2 regions of the Pseudoalteromonas sp. CNAT2-18.1 genome follow, and region 1 is predicted to be linked to the other one. Evidence: predicted binding sites of a transcription regulator. Region 1 holds the regulator's gene; the other holds the start of a gene.
The links. Region 1 encodes MetJ, which represses methionine synthesis genes. Its sites were predicted from a motif close to TAGACGTCTAGACGTCTA; they were not measured.

Region 1 (12,425 bases):
TGGCCACACCACACGCGCTCGGGTCATGGCCAAGGCATTTGCCAAGGCAGGTATTGAAGTGGATTACTTATTTTCTGGGCGCAGCAAAGCTGACTATTTTGATATGCAGGAGTTTGCCGACTTTCAGACGCGAACAGGGCTTACCTTTGTCACCGAGCGGGGGCGAGTCAATGGTTTTAAAACGGTTAAACAAGCGAAAATACGAGAATTTATCAGTGATATTCGTGAACTCAACTTACGCCATTATGATTTAATCTTTAATGACTTTGAGCCTGTTACCGCGTGGGCTGGGCGTCGGCAAAAAATTCCTGTTATTGGCATGAGCCATCAAGCTGCATTTTTATCACCTCACGTACCAGTGACTGGCGATAACCTCTTTACCAAAGCAATGATCCGCAACTTCGCTCCAGCGGATGTTTATCTCGGAGTGCATTGGCAGCCTTTTGACGATTCTATTATTCCCCCGTTTATTGAGCATGGCACTGCGGTTGATAGTGAGTATGTTGATAACAAGGTATTGGTGTACCTGCCTTTTGAGGAACTGGAGGAGGTCATACATTATCTCAAAGACTTCCCTGGCAAAGAGTTTTACTGTTATCACCCACACGCGCAAGACCAGTCACTTGCTCATATTCATTTGCGCCGCCCGTCTCGGGCAAACTTCCTGCGTGATTTGGCAAGTGCGAGCGGAGTTATAGCCAATGCCGGTTTTGAACTTGCCAGTGAAGCGCTTACATTGGGTAAGAAGCTTTTGCTTAAACCCCTGAACGGTCAATTCGAGCAATACTCAAATGCGTTGACGTTGCAGCAAATGCAGCGGGCGCAAGTGATGCACTATCTTGACCAAGATGCGCTCGAAGACTGGGTCAATATTGCGACCCACTCTCGGATTAACTATCCTCAAGATCCTGCGCCTTTGGTCGATTGGTTAGTACAGGGGCGGTGGCATCAGCGTAAAGGCTTAAATGAGCAGTTGTGGCACAACGTGTTGTAATTTTTGTTGGTTCTGGTCGCTTGATTAAGATATAACTGCCTTGATTTTAAGAAAAATCGACAAATTTTTTGCGACATATCATATATGGCGGCTAAAATTTGAAGATAATGGCGCTGCAGTTACTTAGAAGGTCAAAACCATGAACTTTATGAAAAAGCTCACGATTAAACGTCGTTTACAGTTAAATGGCGCAGTCGTAGCAACAGCTTTGCTGGTGTTATTCGCTGTAATTATCTATGAATCCCGCATAATGGGGTTACTTAACTCCACACTGGAAAATGCTGAAGAGCTCAATGTTCATGAGCTTACCTTACGTAAGCATGAGAAAAACTTTCTATTTTACAAGCAAGAACAATCATTGGATGAGTTCGCCAGTGAATATCAAGCGCTTGAAGCGCGGGTAGCGAAGCTGCGCAAGCAGTTTGTGACCCTCGATGGTGATACTCAGCTTATTGATAATTTCGCTTCACAGGCGCAGCAGTATCGTGATGACTTTAACAACGTCGAGGCTTTACAGCGCGAAATCGGTTTGCACCCGAAAGATGCACTTTACGGCGCTCTACGCAGCGCCGTACATGAAGTCGAAACTCTTCTTAAAGAGCGACAAAACTTTGAAATGCTGGCGCTGATGTTACAACTTCGCCGGGCTGAGAAAGATTTTATGTTGCGCCTTGATGTGAAGTATCTAGGGAAGTTTGACACCCATTTCAGCACACTGAAAAACAAAGTGCAGAGCGCGGGGTTTGATGCGCCTTATCGCACCAAGTTAATCACCCTCCTTGATGACTATCGCAGTAAATTTAAAAGCTTGGTTGATGCGCAACAACGCTTGGGCGTTGATTTAGAGTCTGGCGCGCTGGGGCAATTACGCCAGTCTGTTGAGCAAAGTGACAAGTATGCTCGCCAAGTGCTGGGCGCCACGAAAGAGATGATAGAGCAAGAGATGCGAGTGACTCAGATCACCGCTCTGACAATTTTAGTGATTGCTGCAATCTTGGTGGCGGCGCTGCTGACAATGACCAGTCGCGCTATTATTCAGCCAATTGATAGAGCGGTCAGTGCTATTACCCGTATTCGTGAGACCAATGATTTAAGTATTCAAATTGACACCCATGGCAATGACGAAATTGCTATGCTGACCAGTAATATCAATAACCTCACCGCCGGTTTTAGAGGGCTGATTTTTGATGTGAATAACGCCCTAGCGACATTGAACGCCGCAACAGAAGACTTAGCTAGCACCACCGCATCAACCAGCACTGGCGTACAAGAGCAGTTGCAAGAAGCTGATATGGTGGCCACAGCGGCCACCGAGATGCAGGCAACCATTCATGATATCTCTGGCAACACAGAGGAAGCTGCAAAACGAGCGCAAACAACTAATGAAAGTGCTTCTCAAGGGCGTCAGGAAGTGGATGCCACCGTATCTCGTATTGCCCAGCTCTCAGACTCGCTTGGCAATGCCTCTGGGGTGGTTGGTGATTTAGAAAAAGATGCTGACACCATTGGTTCAGTACTGGATGTTATTCGCGGTATCGCTGAGCAAACCAACCTCCTAGCGTTGAACGCTGCCATAGAAGCTGCACGGGCAGGTGAGCAAGGCCGTGGCTTTGCGGTGGTTGCGGATGAAGTACGTTCATTGGCGCAACGTACACAAGATTCCACACAAGAGATAGAAAATATTATTTCCGGCCTGCAACAGCGGACCCAACAAGTTGTGAGTATTATGCAACAGTGTCGCGACCAAGGAGGTGAGAGTGCAGAGCAAGCTTCTCGTGCCGGCGACCTACTGAGCTCGATTACCCAAGAAATTGAAACCATAATGGAAATGAGTACGCAAATCGCGGTGGCCATTGAACAGCAATCACAGGTTGCCTCTGAAGTGAATCAAAACGTGGTGCGTATTCGTGATATTGCTGAGCAAGCCAGCGGCCATGCAAGTAATAATGCCCATACCAGTGAGGAAGTAGCAGAGCAGGCTCGGGTGTTGCACGATGCCGTGGCTAAATACAAGGTTTAGAAAAAGCCGAAGACAGTAACATAATAAAAGGGGGCGAGAGCCCCCTTTTCTTTACTCACCCACCCTAGGTGATGATGGCAATGCACTTAGCTTAAGGCGTCACCTTAATCGCAATACTTGCATCACGCTGGGCATTCGCAGCTTTAAGTCGCGCCAAATAACTCTGCCAGAGATTATCTTTGTTGCTGGTCAGCTCGGCTAAGTAGCGAAAGCTGTATAAGCCACTGAGATGGCCATCATCAAAAATTAAGCGCACGGCATAGTGGCCAACAGGTTCGATTTTGTTGATACCAACATCCCGTTTGTTGGTAACGAGGTTTGGCTCGCTTTGATGGTGGCCTTGTACTTCGGCAGAAGGGGAGTGTACACGCAGGAATTCAGCACTGAGCTCGGCGCTATCGCCATTGTCAAAGTGAATGTCTAAGGTTTTTGAACGCTGATGATAGTGTAAGGTTGTTATCAACATAAACCAGCCTCAGTAAAAAGGGCTTGGGTGGAGTTGCCCAAGCCCATGCCGTTATAAAATAAAGCGGCTTAGGTCTTCGTCTTGCACCAAGTTACCCAAGTGCTGATTGACGTACTCGCCGTCAATGGTAAGACGTGAGCCTGCCTTATCGGAAGCATCGAAGGATATTTCTTCCATCAATCGCTCCATGACTGTGTGTAGTCGACGAGCACCAATATTTTCTGTTTTTTCATTCACTTGCCATGCTGCTTGAGCAATGCTGTCAATGGCATCATCGGTGAACTCGATGGTGACTTCTTCGGTATTCATAAGCGCGATTTGTTGCTCTGTTAACGAAGCATGCGGCTCAGTCAAAATACGCTTAAAGTCATCGGCGCTGAGGGCGTCCAACTCAACTCGGATCGGTAAACGACCTTGTAGTTCAGGGATTAAATCTGAGGGTTTAGCCATTTGGAATGCACCAGAAGCAATAAATAGAATATGATCAGTTTTCACCATACCGTGCTTGGTGCTCACACTTGAACCTTCGATAAGCGGCAGCAGGTCACGTTGTACCCCTTCACGGCTTACATCTGGGCCATTTGCTTCACCGCGCTTACAAATTTTGTCTACTTCATCCAAGAACACAATACCGTGTTGCTCAACGGCTTCAATAGCGAGCTCTTTAACATCTTCAGGGTTAACCAGTTTGGCGGCTTCTTCCTCAACAAGTAGCTTAAAGGCTTCTTTAATCTTCAACTTGCGCTTTTTGGTTTTGCCGCCGGACATGTTTTGGAACATGCTCTGTAGCTGGTTGGTCATTTCTTCCATGCCGGGCGGTGACATGATTTCAACATTAGGCGCTTGCTCAGCAACATCGATTTCAATTTCTTTATCATCGAGCTGACCTTCACGTAATTTCTTACGGAAACTTTGGCGGGTACTGTTATTTTCACTCGGTTGTGACTCGCCCCAGGTGTCTTTAGCTGGTGGCAGTAATGCGTTTAAAATACGTTCTTCTGCAGCTTCCTCAGCACGGAAGTGGTGTTTTTTCGCCTGCTGCTCACGAACCATCTTAATGGCGATATCGACAAGATCGCGGATAATAGTCTCTACTTCTTTGCCAACATAGCCAACTTCAGTGAACTTAGTCGCTTCTACTTTCAAAAAAGGAGCATTAGCAAGTTTGGCTAATCGGCGTGCTATTTCAGTTTTACCCACACCGGTTGGGCCGATCATAAGGATATTTTTCGGTGTTACTTCCGGGCGCAGGCTCTCGTCAAGCTGCATACGGCGCCAACGGTTACGCAGGGCGATAGCCACCGCTTTTTTAGCATTGCTCTGACCAATAATGTGTTGATCAAGCTCGTGAACGATTTCTCTGGGAGTCATAGCTGACATGGCAGCTCCTTTTACAATTCTTCGATAGTTTGGTGGTTGTTGGTAAATACGCAGATATCGCCAGCGATTTTTAAGCTGCGTTCAACGATTTCACGCGCACCAAGCTCGGTGTTTTCTAGTAATGCAATTGCGGCTGATTGGGCAAAGTTGCCGCCGCTACCAATCGCAATTAGGTCATGTTCAGGCTGTACCACATCGCCATTACCAGTAATAATCAGTGAGGTGGTTTCATCAGCAACAGCAAGAATGGCTTCGAGTCGCCTTAAGGCTCTGTCACTGCGCCAATCTTTGGCCATCTCTACAGCGGCTTTGGTTAAATGCCCTTGGTGCATCTCTAATTTACTTTCAAAACGCTCAAAAAGGGTAAACGCATCGGCTGTACCGCCTGCAAACCCGGCGATCACTTTACCGTTGAAAAGACGACGCACTTTACGCGCGTTGCCCTTCATTACCGTGTTGCCGAGCGAAACTTGGCCATCGCCGCCAATAACAACCTTGCCTTCACGGCGTACAGAAACGATTGTGGTCATGTGTGTCCTTATACCCAGTCTGGGTGTTTGTAACTGTCTAATAGCGAGGAAATATGGGCATGAAAAAGGGATTTCAAGGTAAACTTGCAATCCCTTTATGTGATTTGCTGTGCCTGCTTGGTTATTTACATGGCGATAACGGCTTTCGCTTTGCCTAATTCCACAACCAGATGCCACAGCCCATGATTTTTGCCTGACGCTTAAGCTTGTTCTTATCGCTCTCTGCGCCGCGCTTGGTCGGATAGGGGCCTAACCGTACTCTAAACCAGACGCCATTGCTGCCTTCAGTGCGCCTGATTTCTGATACTAGCCCGACAAAGGCTATTTTGGCCTTGAGCGTTTCCGCCTGTGCATAGGTTCTAAATGACCCGCATTGCATTTGATAAGGGCCTTTTTGCTCAATTTCTTTGACCTCAACCTCTATCTCGGCTTGCTTTATTTCATTGATAAATTCGGGCGTTTGCGGCTTTTTAATTTCTGGCTTGGAGGCGCTTGGTTTCTGCTTAACTTGCTCAACAGCCTCAGGATCAGCATTGGTTTTTATATACCAGAGGCCGTAAGCGAAGCCGGCGAGTAACAAAATGGCCAAAGCAATAAGCACAAGCGGCAGAGGCTTTTTTGCTGGGGCTTTTTTGTTCTTACCACGCTGAGGTCGTTTGCGATTTATATAGTCGTGCTGCGCCATAATTGTTTTTGTGTTCTCTTTACATCATGTCTATGGGATCAACGTCCAAATTCCAGCGTACTTTTTGTGCCAGCTTATTACTACCGAGGTAGTTCATTAGTTGCGCCAAAAAGCCGTGTAGCGCGCCTCTATCTTGCCCTTGAATATGCAATTGATAACGGTATTTGCCAGCGACTCGTTCGAGCGGTGCGGGAATCGGACCCAGCAATTGTATCTTAGGCACGGGGGCTGCGGGAACTAAATCCGATAAAAAGCGCAACAGTAGCGATAAATCATGCGCTTCCGCCCTTAGCAGGGCTAAGTGCGAAAACGGTGGCATTTCTGTTTCATGGCGCTCTTGCAAAGCATAACGGGCAAAGTGTTGGTAACCATTGTTGACTAAATCTTGCAATAGTGGGTGCTCTGGGAAGTGAGTTTGCAGTAACACGGTGCCTGGTTCGCCACTGCGCCCTGCGCGTCCTGCTACTTGAGTCACTAGTTGTGCTAAGTGTTCGGTGGCACGGAAATCACATGAGTATAACCCGGCGTCGACATCAAGAATAATGACTAGGCTGACATCGGCAAAGTGGTGGCCTTTGGCTAGCATTTGTGTGCCCACCAATAAGCGTGCGCCGCCGCGATTGATGGCAGCCAGTTCTTCCTCCAAACTGCCTTTACGTCGTGTTGAATCTCGGTCGATACGGCTGATGGGTGTGTTGGGAAATTGCTCGCTTAGTGCTTCTTGCAATTGCTCGGTGCCCAGCCCCACCGGGTTTATTTGTGTGCTACCACAATCCGGGCATTGCATGGGCGGTGCACTTTGCTCGCCACAATGATGGCACACCAAACGACGCATGGCCTTGTGGTAGGTCGCGCTGGTGCTACAACGCGAGCAGTCGCTGAGCCAGCCGCACTCATGGCAAATGAGCGAAGGGGAAAAGCCGCGACGGTTCAAAAACACCATCACTTGCTTTTGTCTCGCCAGCTCACGCTTGATATAGGCAAGGGCGCTATGGCTGAGTCCAGCCTCAAGGTGCTGACCTTTAATGTCTATGAGTTCAAATTGATTGTCACTGCTGGTTTGTGCCCGTTGAGTGAGACTGAGCAATTGGTACTTATCGGACAATGCACGGTTGAGTGTTTCCAGGGCAGGGGTTGCGCTGCCTAGAACTAAGGGAATGTTTTGCTGTTGCGCACGGTAAGCGGCCAAATCACGGGCGTGATAGCGTAGGGTGTCTTGCTGTTTGAATGAGGCGTCATGCTCCTCATCAACAATAATCATGCCTAAGCGTAAAAACGGCATAAAAATCGCCGAACGTGTGCCGATCACTATGGCACAGCTACCTTTTTGGCAGAACCGCCAGGTTTGCAAACGCTCATTATCTGTCAACGCTGAGTGCCAGAGCATTATTGGCGTATTGGGGAAGCGGCGGCGAAAGCGGTTTACCGTCTGTGGTGTTAGGCCTATTTCAGGGACCAAGACTAAGGCTTGTTTGCCTTGTTGCAAGACCTCCTCTAAGCACTGCAGATACACCTCGGTTTTGCCGCTGCCTGTGACCCCCTCAAGTAAAAAAGCGGCAAAGCCAGGGGATTGGTTAATGGCAGTGCAGGCGATGGCTTGCTCGCTGTTTAACCTTGGTTTGTTGGCCACCTGCAATGGCTGCTCGCGCCATTGACTATCAAATTCAACTGCTTGGGTTATTAGTTTTTTATTAATGAGGGCATCAATGGTGGCTTTGGAGTAGCCCAGAGCTTTAATTTCCGTGGTGGGCGATTTCCCTGATTCAGCCAGCTGCTTAAGCAAGGCTTGTTGCTTTTTCGCCCGCAGTGTCGGCTGCTGTTGCCCTTGCTCGGTGAGTTGCAGGTAATTAATGCTGGTTTTATCAATATCGGCGCCTTCACGCAGCGCTTTTGGCAAAGCGGTAAAGACGGTTTCACCTAATGGATAATGATAATAGCGAGCAGTAAATTGCAATAATTGTAGGTGACTGTCATCAATAATGGCTGTGCTATCGAGCACGGCTTTAACGGCTTTGACTTTATCTTCCGGCATCTCTGTGCTGGCTTTTACCTTTAATACCATACCGGTCAGGACACGCGAACCAAAAGGAACACTGACCCTCACCCCTACAGTCACGGCACGAGAGCACAACTCGGTGGGTAATAAATAGTCGAAGCTACGGTGTAAGGGCACCTTAAGTGCTACTTCAACGTAGCACGGGGTCGCGTTGCTACTGTGGCTGTTGGAATCGCGAGATGATGGCAACAAAAATCAGGCCCCAAGAACTAGAATATAGCGCTAATGTACTAAATTCATGGCGCAGTGAATAGCCGCAATTAAAGCTTGAACATTAATCAGGAGTCAAATAAAATACGCGGCCTTAAGGGTGCTGAGCGGGTTATATCCATGCTTTGGCACATTGAAACTAACGCGTATGGTGCCAAACTTCGGGTTTGGAGAGCGATACGGCCTATTTAGAGGTAACCCCCATGAAAGAAGGTATCCACCCTAAGTACGAAGCAATCAACGCAACGTGCTCTTGTGGCAACAAATTCCAGACAAGCTCTACCCTGTGTAAAGACATTCACCTAGACGTATGTTCAGAGTGTCACCCTTTCTACACTGGTAAGCAAAAGATCCTTGATACAGGTGGTCGTGTTGATCGCTTCAATAAGCGCTTCGGTGCGCTTAGCAGCAAGAAGTAATCTTTGCTTGTCGAGAAAAGCACCTTCGGGTGCTTTTTTTGTGTCTATGATTTTTATCCATCCCCATTATTCATACTAGCCATTTCACCTTAAGCTCTAGCTCATTTAAAATGACAAAAAAGCACAATAATGACGCTAAAGTTCACTAAAATTCACTTACTTTGTTATTAGCGAACAATAAGATTCGTTATCCGGTCGGTATTCTTTTTAGTTATATTAAGTTATTCGGATATAGCATTATGCATGGCTTTAGGTGGTTTTTTATGCATGCATAAGTCCCTATAGTGCATGGAATATCAAAATTTACACATAAAGCTTTAGATAATGTGCATGAATTTGGGCTTAAAACCCTTTAATTTCGTACAACAGGATAGACCTGATATTGCTTGAATATATTTAGAAAAGCGGTATGGTTTGCCTTAACTAGCTGAACTCTCACATACATTTCTAGCAGGATACTCGTTCATGTCTGACTTTCGTGAAAAAGCCCTCGATTACCACGCTAACCCCGTTCCAGGAAAAATTAGCATTGAACTCACCAAAAGCGCCGAGACCGTTAACGATCTCGCTTTAGCCTACAGCCCAGGTGTTGCAGAGCCGGTGCGTGAAATCGCTGCCGATGCTAACAATGCTTATAAATACACGGCCAAAGGCAATATGGTTGCTGTGATCTCTAATGGCAGTGCCATTTTAGGGTTGGGTAACTTAGGGCCGTTAGCGTCTAAGCCGGTCATGGAAGGCAAGGCACTACTGTTTAAGCGTTTTGCTAATCTTGATTCCATCGATATCGAGGTGAAGCATCGCACCACGGAAGACTTTATTAACACTGTAGAAAATATTGCCGATACCTTTGGCGGTATTAACCTCGAAGATATTAAAGCCCCAGAATGCTTCGAAATCGAGCAAGCGCTCATTGAACGCTGTAATGTGCCAGTATTTCATGATGATCAACACGGTACTGCTATCGTCACGGCCGCAGGCATGCTAAACGCTTTAGAAATTCAAGGTAAAGATATTCGTGATGCCTTGATCGTGTGTTTGGGGGCTGGCGCAGCGGCAGTTGCATGTATGGAGCTGCTTATTAAGTGTGGCGCTCAGCGCGAGCATATTTACATGCTTGACCGTAAAGGGGTGATCCACACGCGTCGTGATGACTTAAATGAATATAAGCAATTATTTGCTAACAACACCGATAAGCGCACCTTGCAAGACGTTATTGCTGATGCCGATGTGTTCGTTGGTGTTTCTGGCCCAGATTTGCTCTCAGCTGAAGACCTTAAATTGATGGCCGACAAGCCGGTCATTTTTGCCTGTTCTAACCCAGACCCAGAAATTAAGCCGGATGTGGCACACAGTGCGCGCAAAGACTTAATTATGGCCACTGGGCGCTCTGACTACCCGAACCAAGTGAATAACGTACTGTGTTTCCCATTTATTTTCCGTGGTGCACTGGACGTGCGTGCCACCGCTATCAATGATGAGATGAAAATTGCCGCTGTAGAGGCTATTCGCAGTATCGCCAAGGAACCAGTACCTGAGTCAGTGTTAACGGCATCTGGAGTGAGCGAATTAGAGTTTGGCGCGCAATACATTATCCCCAAGCCCATGGATCCACGATTATTGCCACGCGTAGCGAAAGCCGTGGCGCAGGCGGCTGTGGACTCAGGTGTTGCGCAAATTGATATGCCAGCGAATTATATGGCTGAGTAATCACTTTACTATTCAGCGCTAGAAAAAGAAAACCCAAGCTTAGTGCTTGGGTTTTTTTATGGCTTGCAAAGAGTAATAGCTTCACTAACCGCTTCTCATACAGGCCGACTTGCGACATATATGAACAACACTAAGCTAGCTCCTGCAATGAGGTCTAATGCTCAGGGGTTAGTTAAACTTGCTTGTCTTTGTTAGTCGTCTCCGATAACAGGCACTTCCACACCCATTTCTTCCATAATTTTTCTCACCTCTTCCGGTACCTTCTCCGGATTATCTTTTCGGAGATCTTCGTCATTTGGCAGCGGTTGACCAGTAAAGGCATGCAGAAATGCTTCACACAGCAACTCACTGTTGGTGGCGTGACGAAGATTATTCACCTGGCGGCGAGTACGTTCATCGGTTAATACTTTTAAAACATTGAGCGGGATGGAAACGGTAATTTTCTTTACCTGTTGGGCTTTTTTTCCATGCTCCGCATAAGGGTGAATGTATTCACCATTCCACTTGGCCATAATTTGCGTCTTATTTTTGGTCACTTAGGCATCAATAAGGGCGAAATTTTATCGCGTTGGTAAGGATAGTCAAATATTCATAAATTAGCTATTTAGACGTATAAATGTTTTGACTTCTAAATTGTGTTAATTTAACCTTTTGGACGTCTAAACATCCATTTTCTTGATTGGGGGCAAATATGTCACAACTAAAAAAAGACACCATCGCCGTGCGCCATGGTATTGATGCTGATAAGCACCATGGTGCGGTGGTGCCACCCATTCATTTATCGACCACCTATTCCTTTGCCGATTTTGATAGCAAACGCGAATATGATTATGGTCGTAGTGGTAATCCCAATCGGGATATTTTGGCGCAGACCTTAGCGCAACTAGAAGGGGGAGAGCACGGAATTATCACCGCGACAGGTATGGCCGCAGTGCATCTAGTGACGCAGCTACTGACACCCAATGACACCCTAGTGATCCCCCATGATTGTTATGGCGGCAGTTATCGCTTATTTACCTCTTTAGCTAAGCGGGGGTTGCTCAAGGTCGAGGTTATCGATTTCACTCAATCAAACTGTTACCAACGCTTAGTGGCCGCCAAACCCAAACTGGTGTGGATTGAAACGCCCAGTAATCCCATTTTGCGACTTACGGATATCCGCGCAGTGTGCGATGCCGCGCAGAGCATCGGTGCGCTGGTTGCAGCCGACAACACGTTTTTATCTCCCGCCTTACAGAACCCGTTGTTATTGGGTTGTGATGTGGTGGTGCACTCGACCACTAAATATATCAATGGTCACTCCGATGTGGTCGGTGGTGCGGTGATCACCAAAACCAAAGAGTTGGGTGAAGAGCTGGCATGGTGGGCTAATAATATTGGCATTACCGGCGCCGCTTTCGACAGCTATCTCACCCTGCGTGGTTTGCGTACCTTGAAAGTGCGCCTTAAGCAGCATGAAGAAAATGCCTTGGCGATTGCTCAATACCTTGAACAGCACCCTAGTGTGCAGTCTGTTTACTATCCAGGGTTGAGTTCGCACCCACAACACGACCTGGCGAAGGCGCAGCAACAGGGCTTTGGCGGTATGGTGAGCTTTGATATTAAAGGTCAGCTGCAAGACAGTGCAAAATTCCTCACTTCAGTAACGCAGTTTACCTTAGCGGAATCGTTGGGCGGGGTGGAAAGCCTTATTTGTCACCCGGCGACCATGACTCATGCGGGCATGGATAAAGCCGCACGACTTGAGGCTGGGGTCGGCGACACGCTTATCCGGGTTTCTGTAGGTATTGAAGATAAGCAAGATCTTATCGATGACTTAGATGCCGCTTTTAACGCGTTAGCAAGCAAATAAGAGGATACTATGACTCAGGTTGTACATAAGTTTGGTGGTTCGAGTCTCAGCAACGCGGCGCGTTACCATGCGGTCGCCAATATTATTATCGGCAACAGCCAAC
Region 2 (12,425 bases), on a different contig from region 1:
TAAACGCGGTGGCAGCGGCGGCATTGTTTTCCTTCATCAAGGTCCATTCGCAATGCGGGGTGATAAGGGTGTAGATGAATAGAAAGGCTAGGATAAGTAGGTAGCCTAAGCCAAAGTACATGATAAAAGGGACAAAGCCCTGGATGGATTCCATGATCATTATTGTGCTCTCACTGCAATCGTTATTATTGTTCGGGCGCAGCAAGCTGCGCTAACTCCCTGTGCAGTAGCTTATCATCACCCACGTTAAGTTCAATAAGGCGTTTTAAATGAGTGGCACTGTCAATATCCATTTTTACACAATGTAAGCCAATGTGTTGCGGCTCAATGTGAGCCACTTCAGCAAGCATATCAATATCAACATCACTGCCAGATAGGTGGAAAATAAGCTCTACGCTTTGACCTAACTGTGGGTTGAAGTCATCAGGATGGCTTACCAAAGCGCCATTTAAGGAAAGATCAAGTAAATGACAGCCATGATGCTGGTTATTAAATACCACTAGGGCGGGGCGTTGAAAAATAACACGAGTGAAGTTTCTGCGATTTTCCATAACAGTTCCTGTATTGGCGCGTCTCCCTCCAGTGTAGTAGCCAGCCTTGAGGTTGTCCTTGGCTGTGAGTGACTTTTTTCGCTATTTCAATAAGCTAAAAATATCACGATGGTCATCAAGTAGTGGCGCGTTAGCACAATCACAGTGCCATACATAGATGGATGCCAAGGGCACAAAAAAGCCCCATCGAGATGGGGGCTTTTTATGTGGTTAATTAACCAATCTTTTTATACTTAATGCGCTTCGGTTGTGCAGCCTCGGCACCTAAGGTTTTCTTCAGCCACTGTTCGTATTCGGTGTAGTTACCATCGAAGAAGTTAATTTGGCCTTCGTCGCGATAATCAAGAATATGAGTGGCGATACGGTCTAAGAACCAGCGGTCGTGCGAGATCACCATGACACAGCCAGGGAACTCGAGAATTGCATTCTCTAACGCCCGCAAAGTTTCAACGTCTAAGTCGTTGGTTGGCTCATCGAGAAGTAATACGTTGCCGCCTGCTTTTAGTAGTTTGGCTAAGTGCAAACGGTTGCGCTCACCGCCGGAAAGGTCTTTGACGTATTTTTGCTGATCATTACCTTTAAAGTTAAAGCGTCCCACATAGGCACGGCTTGGGAACTCAAAGTTGCCCACTTTCAACACATCTTGACCGTCTGCGATTTCATCAAATACGGTTTTACTCTCGTCCATGTTGCCACGGAATTGGTCAACGGTGGCGAGTTCAACGGTTTCACCTAGGGTGATTTCACCACTATCAGGCTTTTCCTCGCCGCTGAGCATTTTGAATAAGGTCGATTTACCAGCACCGTTGGCACCAATAATGCCGACAATCGCTCCCTTAGGAACGCTAAAATCAAGGTTATCAATAAGCACACGGTCGCCAAAGCTTTTGTTTAAGCCCTGTACATCAATGACCTGATCACCTAAGCGCGGGCCAGGAGGAATAAACAGCTCATTGGTTTCGTTACGCTTTTGATAATCGCCTTGTTGTAGTTCAGCAAATTGCGCCATACGCGCTTTTGATTTTGCTTGGCGACCTTTCGGGTTTGAACGTACCCACTCAAGCTCCTGAGCGATGGATTTTTGTCTTGCTTTCTCTGCTTTTTGCTCTTGTTGCAGACGTGCGTCTTTTTGCTCAAGCCAAGAAGAGTAGTTGCCTTCCCACGGAATACCTTCGCCACGGTCCAATTCGAGGATCCAGCCGGCCACGTTATCAAGGAAATAACGATCGTGGGTTACCGCCACTACAGTGCCTTCATAATCATGTAGGAAGCGCTCTAACCAAGCGACAGATTCGGCATCTAAGTGGTTGGTAGGCTCATCGAGAATAAGCATATCCGGCTTTTCAAGCAATAAACGGCAGATTGCTACACGGCGACGCTCACCCCCTGATAAATGCTCAATCTTGGCATCCCAAGCTGGCAGTCGTAATGCATCTGCCGCGCGCTCTAGGGCGTTATCAAGGTTGTGGCCATCGTGGGCTTGAATAATGGCTTCAAGTTCACCTTGCTCTTTGGCAAGCGCATCGAAATCGGCATCTTCCATGGCGTACTCAGCGTATACTTGGTCAAGGCGATCAAGGGCATTTTTAACTTCACTGACCGCTTCTTCTACGACTTCACGCACCGTTTTGCTTTCATCAAGCTCAGGCTCCTGAGGAAGGTAACCAATTTTAATGCCAGGTTGAGGGTGTGCCTCACCCTCAAAATCTTTATCCACGCCGGCCATAATGCGTAGTAAGGTCGATTTACCTGCGCCATTTAGGCCAAGTACACCAATTTTTGCGCCAGGGAAAAAGTGCAGAGAGATGTCTTTTAAGATGGTGCGTTTAGGTGGCACCACCTTTGACACGCGACTCATCGAGAAAATAAACTTATCAGGTAAAACCATGAAAGGAGCCTTTACAATGTGACTAATTTAAACTGCCGTTATTGTAGAGTCTCTATGGTGAAAGCGTCAACGAATGGCCCGTTAATTTGCCAATAATATGGCCACTCCAGCCAGCGCCAATAAACCGCCCACTATCATACGCCAAGTCACCGGCTCGCGTTTAAAAAAGCCAATCGTCATGACCATCAGCGGGGCAGTGGCAAAAATAGTTTGTGCAATAGCCGGGTCGGTATGCTGCACCGCCGCCAATTGCAGCCACAAGCCAACGAAGGTGCCGAAAAAAACAGCCACCAGCAGCCAGCGTTTGTTATCAATACCGTGCAGTCGAATGGCTTGGTATAGGTCGCTGCGTTTTATAATCATTACCAGTAAAGCCACGCTCAATGTGCCGGCAAGGAGGCGAATAAGGGCGGCCCATAGGCTACTCATCGACTCAGTATTCATAGCCCCTTTTGACATCACCATGCCACTGGCTTGGCACAAAGCCGCAAGTAATGCGAAAGCCACGCCTTGAAAGTAAAACTTCTTATCAACTGGGGGCAAGTGGCGTTGGGGTAATACCGCGAGGATCACCCCCACCGAAGTGATGGCGATGCCCAACCAGGCCAGTAGCGGTAAGTACACACCCAACAGCACAATATTAAGTATGCCAGTTAAGGCTGGCGCGAGAGACTCGATTATTAAGGTTCGTGCTGGGCCAATACTGCGCAGGGCGCCAAAGTAGGCGCTATCGCCAATGGCAATACCGATAACCCCACCGGCGATAAGCCAGCCCCATGAGGTGAGCTGCACAGGCATGGCGCCATCGCCAAGTAGCGCCATGGCAATTACCATCATTAAAGAAGCGAGTAAGCCTTTACTTACATTTAGTTGCAGCGGTGAAAGGTGATGACTGAAGCCTTTGTACAATAAGGTAGAAAAGGCCCAAACCACGGCTGCACTGATTGCTGCAATTTCACCTATACCCATCATCGACTCTTTGTTAGTTAATCGCGGGCATTATTGCAGTTAACTCATTCACTGCAACTTTATTTTGGACGTCTAAACATCTAGAGGTTGAAATTTCCAGTGTGGCGTTCATAATAGCCTCTTATCTTTTAATTCGGAGTACCGCCATGCCCATTACGGTTCAAGACGCTTTGCCAGCCATTATGGAACTGCGCCAAGAAAATGTATTCGTGATGCCGAAAAGTCGCGCTCGGACTCAAGAAATCCGGCCCATGCGCTTGGCTATTTTGAACCTGATGCCGAATAAGGTGGAAACCGAAGTGCAATTTATTCGTTTGCTGGCGAATACGCCATTGCAGGTCAATGTTGACTTACTGCGTTTAGATACGCATCGCTCTAGCGCCAACTCAGAGCAGCATCTGGATATGTTTTATCAGTATTTCTCAGATGTTAAAGACAATAATTACGATGCTTTGATTGTTACCGGCGCGCCCTTGGCTCACTTAGAATATGATGAAGTAGGGTATTGGTCGGAGCTACAAGCGTTCTTTGATTGGGCGGAGCACCATGTGACCTCGACGCTATTTAGTTGTTGGGCGGCGCACGCTGGGCTTTTCCATCATCATGGACTTAAGCGTCAATTGCAGAAAAATAAGTTGTGTGGGGTGTTTGAGCATCAGTGTTATTTTGACCATGCGGCGTTAACCCGGGGCTTTGACGATCGCTTCTTAGTCCCGCATTCGCGTTATGGCCATATTGATATTGCTGCGATAAACGCCTGTAAAGAATTAGTCGTGGTAGCAGGCTCGCCGAAGGTAGGTGCTTACTTACTTAAAAACCAGAGTGGTTCTCAGGTGTATATCACAGGACACCCTGAGTATGATGCCGATACCCTGAAAAAAGAGTATTTACGTGATTGCGATAAAGGCGCTGACGCACCGATGCCAGAAAACTACTTCCCTCATGGCGACCCAGCGCAAGAGCCCTCGAAAACCTGGCAAAGTCATGCCTTTTTGTTATTTTCGAATTGGCTTAATTACTACGTTTACCAAACCACTCCCTATGATATTAATCTGGTTAGCCAGGATGTAAGGACTAACAACTATGCCGAATAAACGTGATGCATTAACACTGGCCCTCAACGAGCGCATTTTAATTTTAGATGGCGCCATGGGTACGATGATCCAACAGCATAAGCTCGAAGAGCATGATTATCGTGGTGAGCGGTTTCAAGATTGGCATGTGTTGGTCAAGGGCAACAACGATTTATTGAGCCTCACTCAACCTCATCTAATAGCACAAATTCACCGTGAATATTTGGCAGCGGGCGCCGATATTATTGAGACCAATACCTTTAACGCCACGACCATTTCCATGGAAGATTATGACATGGCGAGCCTAAGCCGTGAGATTAACCTCGAATCGGCCCGGCTGGCACGCGCGGTGGCCGATGAGTTTACCGCTCGCGAGCCACACAAACCGCGCTACGTGGCCGGCGTACTGGGGCCAACATCAAAAACCTGCTCGATTTCGCCGGATGTCAATGATCCGGGCTATCGCAATATCACCTTCGATAAGCTGGTGGCCGCGTATATCGAATCGACCCTGGCGCTGATAGAAGGTGGTGCCGATCTGATTTTAATTGAAACCATTTTCGATACCCTCAATGCCAAAGCCGCTTCCTTTGCGGTAGAAGAAGCGTTCGAACAGGCTGGAGTGACTCTGCCGGTAATGATCTCCGGCACCATCACCGATGCTTCGGGTCGAACCTTGTCAGGGCAAACCACCGAGGCGTTTTATAATTCCATTCGCCATATTAAACCGCTCTCCATTGGCTTGAACTGTGCGCTAGGGCCAGACTTGTTGCGTCAGTATGTGGAAGAGTTGGCCAGTATTTGTGAAACCTACACCTCGGTGCACCCCAATGCAGGGCTGCCGAATGAATTTGGCGAATATGATTTAGAAGCCGAGGAAATGGCACAAGAAATCATCGACTGGGGGGAGCAAGGGTTTATCAATATTGTCGGTGGCTGTTGTGGCACCACGCCCGAGCACATTAAAGCCTTTAGTGATGGGCTAAAAAACACCGCTCCACGTACTTTGCCTGAGCTGCCTGTGCGCATGCGATTAAGTGGCCTTGAAGCCTGTAATCTCAATTAAGGGGCCAATAACATGAATAATACTGCAACTTTTACCAATGTCGGCGAGCGCACCAATGTGACCGGCTCGGCGCGCTTTAAACGGCTGATCCTCGAGGAAGATTACGAAACCGCGTTAGAGGTGGCGCGTGAGCAAGTTGAAAATGGCGCGCAGATTATCGATATCAACATGGATGAAGCCATGTTGGACTCTAAAGCGGCCATGGTCATCTTTTTGAACCTTATCGCTTCAGAGCCCGATATTTCGAAAGTGCCCATTATGGTGGACTCGTCGAAATGGGAAGTGATCGAGGCGGGACTAAAATGCATTCAAGGCAAGGCGATAGTGAACTCTATTTCCCTCAAGGAGGGGGAGCAGCCGTTTCGTCACCAAGCCAAGGTATTAAAGCGCTTCGGCGCCGCCGTGGTGGTGATGGCCTTTGATGAAACCGGCCAAGCAGAAACCGCTGAGCGGAAGTTTGCTATTTGCGCGCGCTCTTATCGCATCCTGGTCGATGAGTTGGGCTTCCCACCAGAAGATATTATTTTTGACCCCAATATCTTTGCCGTGGCCACCGGCATAGAAGAGCATGACAACTATGCCGTGGAGTTTATCGAAGGAACTCGCCGCATCAAGGAGAACCTTCCCCACTGCAAGGTATCCGGTGGTGTGTCTAATGTCTCTTTCTCGTTTCGAGGCAACAATCCGGTGCGCGAGGCTATTCACTCTGTGTTCTTGTATCACGCCATTCAAGCCGGAATGGATATGGGCATCGTCAATGCTGGTCAACTAGCGGTGTATGACGATATTCCCACTGAGCTGAGAGACGCCGTTGAGGATGTGATTTTAAATAAAGATGCCGGCGCCGGAGAGCGGTTGGTGGAATTAGCACCTAAGTATTCGGGCATGGCGCAAGCGGAGAAGGTTGAGGATTTACAGTGGCGCAGTTGGCCGGTGGCAAAGCGCTTGGAACATGCCCTGGTTAAAGGCATTACAGATTATATTGATGAGGACACCGAGCAGTGCCGACAACAGTTTGCTAAACCCATCGAGGTCATTGAAGGGCCGTTAATGGACGGCATGAATGTGGTGGGTGATCTGTTTGGGGCCGGGAAAATGTTTTTGCCGCAGGTGGTGAAATCGGCGCGGGTAATGAAGCGCGCGGTGGCCTATTTAGACCCTTATATTGAAGCCGAGAAACAAGAGGGTGAAACCAACGGTAAAATTGTCATGGCCACGGTAAAAGGGGATGTTCATGATATTGGTAAGAATATTGTTGGCGTGGTTTTACAGTGTAATAACTACGAGGTGATCGATTTAGGGGTGATGGTGCCCGCTGAAAAAATCTTACAAACCGCGATAGACGAAAATGCCGATATTATAGGCCTGTCCGGGCTTATCACTCCCTCGTTAGATGAAATGGTGCATGTCGCCAAAGAAATGAAACGCCGCGATTTTATCATTCCGTTGCTGATTGGTGGCGCGACGACGTCAAAGGCGCATACCGCCGTAAAAATTGAGCCCCAATATGATAACGGTGTGGTTTATGTTAATAACGCCAGCCGTGCGGTGGGCGTGGCGTCTAGTTTGCTAAGTAAAACCGCGAAAAGTGAGTTTTTGAGTAAAACTAAAGCAGAGTACGAGCGTGTGCGAGAGCAACAAGCACGCAAGAAACCCCGCTCTAAGCCCATAGGTTTGCAACAAGCTCGCGCCAATCATGCCCAGCTGGATTGGCAAAACTACACTCCGCCTGTACCTAAACAACTAGGAGTCCAAGAATTTCACTCGGTGTCAGTGAGCACCTTACGGCAATATATCGATTGGACGCCATTTTTTATGACCTGGTCTTTGGCCGGCAAATACCCGCGTATCATGAATGACGAGGTGGTGGGAGAGCAAGCGCGCTCATTGTTTGCCGACGCTAATGCAATGTTGGATGAGTTTGCGCGCCAAGGCAGCATTCAACCAAAAGGGGTGATTGGCTTATTCCCAGCAAACCGCGTGGGCGATGACATAGAAATATACCGCGACGAGCAGCGTGACGAAGTGATTTTACGTTCGTGTCAGTTACGCCAGCAAACGCACAAAAAGGGCTTTGCTAACTATTGTTTAGCCGACTATATCGCGCCTAAAGGTGTTGCCGACTACTTTGGCGCCTTTGCCGTGACTGGCGGGTTAGAAGAAGATGGCTTAGCCCAGGCCTTTGATGATCAAGGTGATGATTATAATAAAATCATGGTCAAAGCGGTGGCTGACCGCCTTGCAGAGGCCTTCGCTGAATACCTGCATGAGCAAGTGCGTAAAGTGTACTGGGGCTATGCCGCAGACGAGGCGTTAAACAATGATCAGCTCATTCGTGAGAACTATCAGGGTATTCGCCCTGCGCCGGGCTATCCAGCGTGCCCAGAACACACTGAAAAGGCTAAGATTTGGCAATTACTGAGCGTTGAAGAGCGCATCGGCATGAAACTAACGAGCTCCTATGCGATGTGGCCAGGTGCCGCCGTCTCGGGTTGGTATTTCTCACACCCTGATTCGAAATACTTTGCCGTGGCAGGGATTCAGCAAGACCAAGTTGAGGACTATGCCAACCGCCAAGGAATGACGCTAGAGGAAGCCGAAAAGTGGCTAGGCCCGAATTTGGGGTATGAAAATTAACCACAGGTTTTACTTTTTTGCGCCAAGTGGAACATGAGCTGGCTGCTCAATTACTTTGTATGATGCTGAGCAGCCAAAAGCGTTGCCAACTTCTGCTTTACTTGTTGCGCGTTGGTATCGGATGGTTGCTGAGATAGCCAGTCAACGAGTTCGTTGCGTACGGGGAAACCTTCTTTTATACAATGACTCTCATTTGCCACCCAGACATCGGCTGAGCCAATCGTGCCCCGGCCGTAGGCGCTGCATAGGGTGTAACCCTGAGCACTAATATGTTGTTCAATGAGATAGGTGTAGATTGGCGTGGCAATTAACATCAATACCAAGGTCACGCCGCACAGCTTAAACCAACCGCTGAGTAACCTATCACTTACTTGGGTATGAGTTGCTCGTAACCACAGTAAGTAGGTTAATACGGCAAAAACGGGGGTGGCCAATACCAAAGAAGGAGAAAAACTGCGCTCCCGAAAAGCCAGAACATGCTCCCCTAGGGCTGTACTTACTTGGCTCACTTCACTGAACGTTGCATAAGGGAGCAGTAAAGTAAGTACACAGAATAAAGCAAAAAAGCAGAATAGCTTTACTCTGTCCATCGTTGTACTTTGCACGTCTTCCATTGTGCTATCTATATCCGCCAGAGTAAGGAAGCCCAAATAAACGGTGCATAAACCCGATGGGGTCTTGTTCGTACCACCGCTGCGCCCGGTCTATTTCTCTCCGTGCTTGCTGAAAGCTTTGTTTTAAATCGTTTTCAACCGCTCTTAGACTAGCCGCTATTTTTTCTGCTATTGCATCAGTATCAATGAATGTATAGGCCAAACCAGCCAGAGCTGCGCCAACCACAACAACGGCAATCATAGGGCCAACGGCGACGGTTGCAGCCGTTCCCACAACGGCAGTTACCGCTCCCCAGGCAATGCCTGATGATGCTGCTGCGATGGCAACATCAACAGATAAACCACCAATAAAATCGTGCCATGTTTTGCTATCATCAATCAGTTGCTCCAAGGCATGAAACCCTGCAGAGATAAGAATCGTCAACACAAACCCTTGCTTAATAGAGCTTTGCGCTCCCAGCTTACCGATGCCGAAAGATACTAGCTTAGGATTGTTGGCTAAGTATCGGGTTCCCGTCAGGTGTCTTCTCAGGCCTGAGTAGCCTTTGAAAATAATGTAGTTTTTCCCAGAATATGACTTCACTTTGAATTTATCAAAGACTGAACCGCTACGCTGCATCTCTAGCGCAATCGCTGTCAAGGCGGCCACATCCAGCCCTAACGGGACGAGCCCTGAACCATTTTTAACCCAATCGCGATGCGCTCGCCAAAGCTCAGGTACAATATTGGCGCGTTCCATAATTGATTCGAACCAGGCGGCGATTCGCTCATTAGAATGACCTTGGGTGCGTTTTACGTTCACAGCGTAATCAAAAAATTCCCTGTCATTAAGATGGATAAAGTTATGCTGGTTGGACTTTAATAGATGAGCGAGTTGCTGATCTCGCTGCTTGTTTCTTAATTCTTCTCTTGCATTGATGAGCATTGAGGCCTCCATGCTATGTTCCTTTTATCGCTATTCTCATACAAGGCTGCGGAACAGTCAATCGCCAAGCTCATGTCTTATATGAAATTTTATTGAATTGTCAGCTTGTTGCAAAGCCCTCATTAGCTGAGCACAGTGTAATGCGCTGTAATGACACACCAAGAGGGGATTTGCTAACAATAGTGAATGTTTCCCTTTGAGCCTGACTTATGACCCTCAAGCAGTTACAACAGCTAGTCGCAACCATTATTGCAGCGCCAGTGGACGCTGGTGTTGTTAAGCAACCTATTCATGCTTTGGTTAACGCGTTAGAGCAAGAAAGTGGTGTTTCGTCGCAAGCAGATATGAATACATCGCACGGAACATATACCGAGCATGGGGTGGCGATTTCTCCGGTACAAGCTGCACGCTGCTCCTTGGAGCCACTGCGCACCCAAGTGTTTATGCAAGGGGTTGCGGCGGCTATTAACGATAAAGTCCACGGTGATAAAGTAGTCCACATCCTCTATGCGGGCACCGGCCCTTTTGCCACCTTATTATTGCCCTACCTCGCATGCCACCCCGAATTACCGGTGCGGGTAACATTGTTGGATATTCACCAGGAGAATATTGAGGCGGTCAAAAAATTGGTTGCACGCTGGCATATTGGGCATTTAATCAACGAATATGTGGTTGCTGATGCGACCTGCTGGCAACCTGGCGCGCAAAGTCGATTCGATATCGTTATTTCTGAAACGATGACAGCACTGCTTCGTCGTGAGCCCCAGGTATGGATATTTAAAAACCTCGTGCGTTATCTGCAAGCACAGGGAGTGTTAATTCCTCAAGTGGTTTCTTTGCGAGCTTGGCTAGAGCGCGCTAAAGAGCGGGTTTTGATTGATGAGTACTTTCGCCTCGATAAAGCGGCAGCACAGCGCTTAGCGCGTGATGATATTACCGATATACGTGGTGAGCTTGTTATTCCAGCGCAGCATCAAAGTGACGACCATTTTACGCTGACCACGGATATCCAAGTTTATAATCACTGCGTTTTAAGCGAAGGGCAATCGAGCTTAACCGTGCCATTTTCAGTACCGCCGCAGGCAACTTGCCTTTTTGCGGGCGCACACGTTCCTTTTCACTATGCCAACCCCAGGCAGGCCGATTTCATATTCGATTTTCCACACGATAAACGCCTAGCCGCACACACCTTACCCAGCATTAATGACTGTGCAGATCTCGGACTCATTTATATAAAGCGCGCGTTTGCGCAGTGTTTATGGGCAAAGCAAAACCAACAACCTAGATCACTTTCACCGTGTGATTGGCAAGGTGAGCTGTTTTTAACGCAGGCGTTAGGTATCCCCTTAGATATATGGTTTGCACACTTATTTAATGCCCCTGATCTGGCTAGTTTTGAATCTCGGCTACTACAGTGCTGCCCCGCATTACTATGCCCACAGCAAGTTATGGAAATGAACCGACAGTTGCTTGCTAAGCTGCACAGGCAAAATGAATAACGTACAATAGCGGCAAAGAGTATGAATACCTTGGGATTATGGCCTTACCAATAGAGCAAAGTTACCCGCAACTTGTTGAGCAATTACATCGTGTGCCTATGTGCCTACTGCAAGCACCACCTGGAGCAGGGAAGTCAACGTGGTTGCCCTTGCAGTTGCTTCGTGAAGGCCATTTTCGCCGCATTATCATGCTTGAGCCCCGGCGCTTAGCTGCGCGCAACATAGCGCGCTTTTTGGCTGCGCAGCAACAAGAAGCGGTAGGACAAAGCGTGGGCTTAAGATTGCGCCAAGAGACCAAGGTAAGCGCTGAGACGCGCCTAGAAATTGTCACTGAAGGGGTATTAACGCGCATGTTGCAGCAAGACCCCGAGCTCAGTGGTGTCGACTTAGTTATTTTTGATGAATTTCATGAACGCTCCATGGCGGCTGATACGGCATTAGCTTTTGCGTTAGAAAGCCAGATGTTGCGTGATGATTTAAAGATCTTATTGATGTCCGCCACCCTCGATGGCGAGCGCTACCAACGCTTTTTTGATTGCCCACTCATTAGTTCAGCAGGTCGCAGCTACCCAATAGAGGAAATCTACCGCCCCTTAGCGCAGCCAACGCAGTGGCTTGAAGCTATTGCGCCCACCGTAATCACAGCGCTGCAAGAGCAAAGCGGTAGCGCCTTGGTGTTTTTGCCAGGACAAAAAGAAATAAACTATGTCGCCGCGCAGCTCAGCGGGTTGCCCAGCGATATTGAAGTCCACACCTTATACGGCGAGCAAGACAAAGCCGCCCAGCAACGAGCGATAGCACCCGCGGCGCAAGGTCAGCGCAAGGTGGTATTAACCACCAATGTGGCCGAGACCAGCCTGACTATTGAGGGCATTCGCATTGTTATCGACAGCGGTAAACGTCGCGCCGCGCAGTTCAATCTAAAAACCGGTGTGAGTGAGCTGAAAACCGTGAATATCTCACGCTCCTCGGCGCTGCAACGGGCTGGGCGAGCGGGGCGTATAGAACCTGGAGTGGTCTATCGTTTAGGCAGTAAAGAGCAATTAGAGCGACGGGCGCAACATGATGCACCGGAAATATTAACCAGTGATATTAGTCCTTTAATGCTAGAGGCGAAGCTGTGGGGGGCCGATATCGAGCAATTACAGCTGCTTGACCCGCCTTCTGCGGCGCAGCAGCACCAAGCCTGCGAACTGTTACAGA

Region 2: a site for MetJ is predicted at 3,474-3,491, ahead of metA (homoserine O-succinyltransferase). Genes of this name have one in related genera too.

What each region holds. Positions count from the first base shown of each region.
Region 1 covers NZ_JAKRFR010000008.1:60,241-72,665, reverse strand. Annotated here, with positions in the region: gene MHM94_RS16930 (MJ1255/VC2487 family glycosyltransferase) at 1-994, shown strand, start outside; gene MHM94_RS16925 (methyl-accepting chemotaxis protein) at 1,134-3,014, shown strand; gene MHM94_RS16920 (DUF971 domain-containing protein) at 3,106-3,480, opposite strand; gene hslU (HslU--HslV peptidase ATPase subunit) at 3,532-4,860, opposite strand; gene hslV (ATP-dependent protease subunit HslV) at 4,872-5,390, opposite strand; gene MHM94_RS16905 (SPOR domain-containing protein) at 5,545-6,075, opposite strand; gene priA (primosomal protein N') at 6,095-8,320, opposite strand; gene rpmE (50S ribosomal protein L31) at 8,545-8,760, shown strand; gene MHM94_RS16890 (malic enzyme-like NAD(P)-binding protein) at 9,226-10,470, shown strand; gene metJ (met regulon transcriptional regulator MetJ) at 10,662-10,982, opposite strand; gene metB (cystathionine gamma-synthase) at 11,162-12,322, shown strand; gene metL (bifunctional aspartate kinase/homoserine dehydrogenase II) at 12,332-12,425, shown strand, end outside.
Region 2 covers NZ_JAKRFR010000003.1:43,851-56,275, reverse strand. Annotated here, with positions in the region: gene MHM94_RS07100 (DUF350 domain-containing protein) at 1-160, opposite strand, end outside; gene MHM94_RS07095 (PilZ domain-containing protein) at 186-551, opposite strand; gene ettA (energy-dependent translational throttle protein EttA) at 766-2,439, opposite strand; gene MHM94_RS07085 (DMT family transporter) at 2,521-3,408, opposite strand; gene metA (homoserine O-succinyltransferase) at 3,555-4,502, shown strand; gene MHM94_RS07075 (homocysteine S-methyltransferase family protein) at 4,492-5,547, shown strand; gene metH (methionine synthase) at 5,560-8,184, shown strand; gene MHM94_RS07065 (hypothetical protein) at 8,235-8,798, opposite strand; gene MHM94_RS07060 (hypothetical protein) at 8,803-9,723, opposite strand; gene MHM94_RS07055 (class I SAM-dependent methyltransferase) at 9,933-11,222, shown strand; gene hrpB (ATP-dependent helicase HrpB) at 11,261-12,425, shown strand, end outside.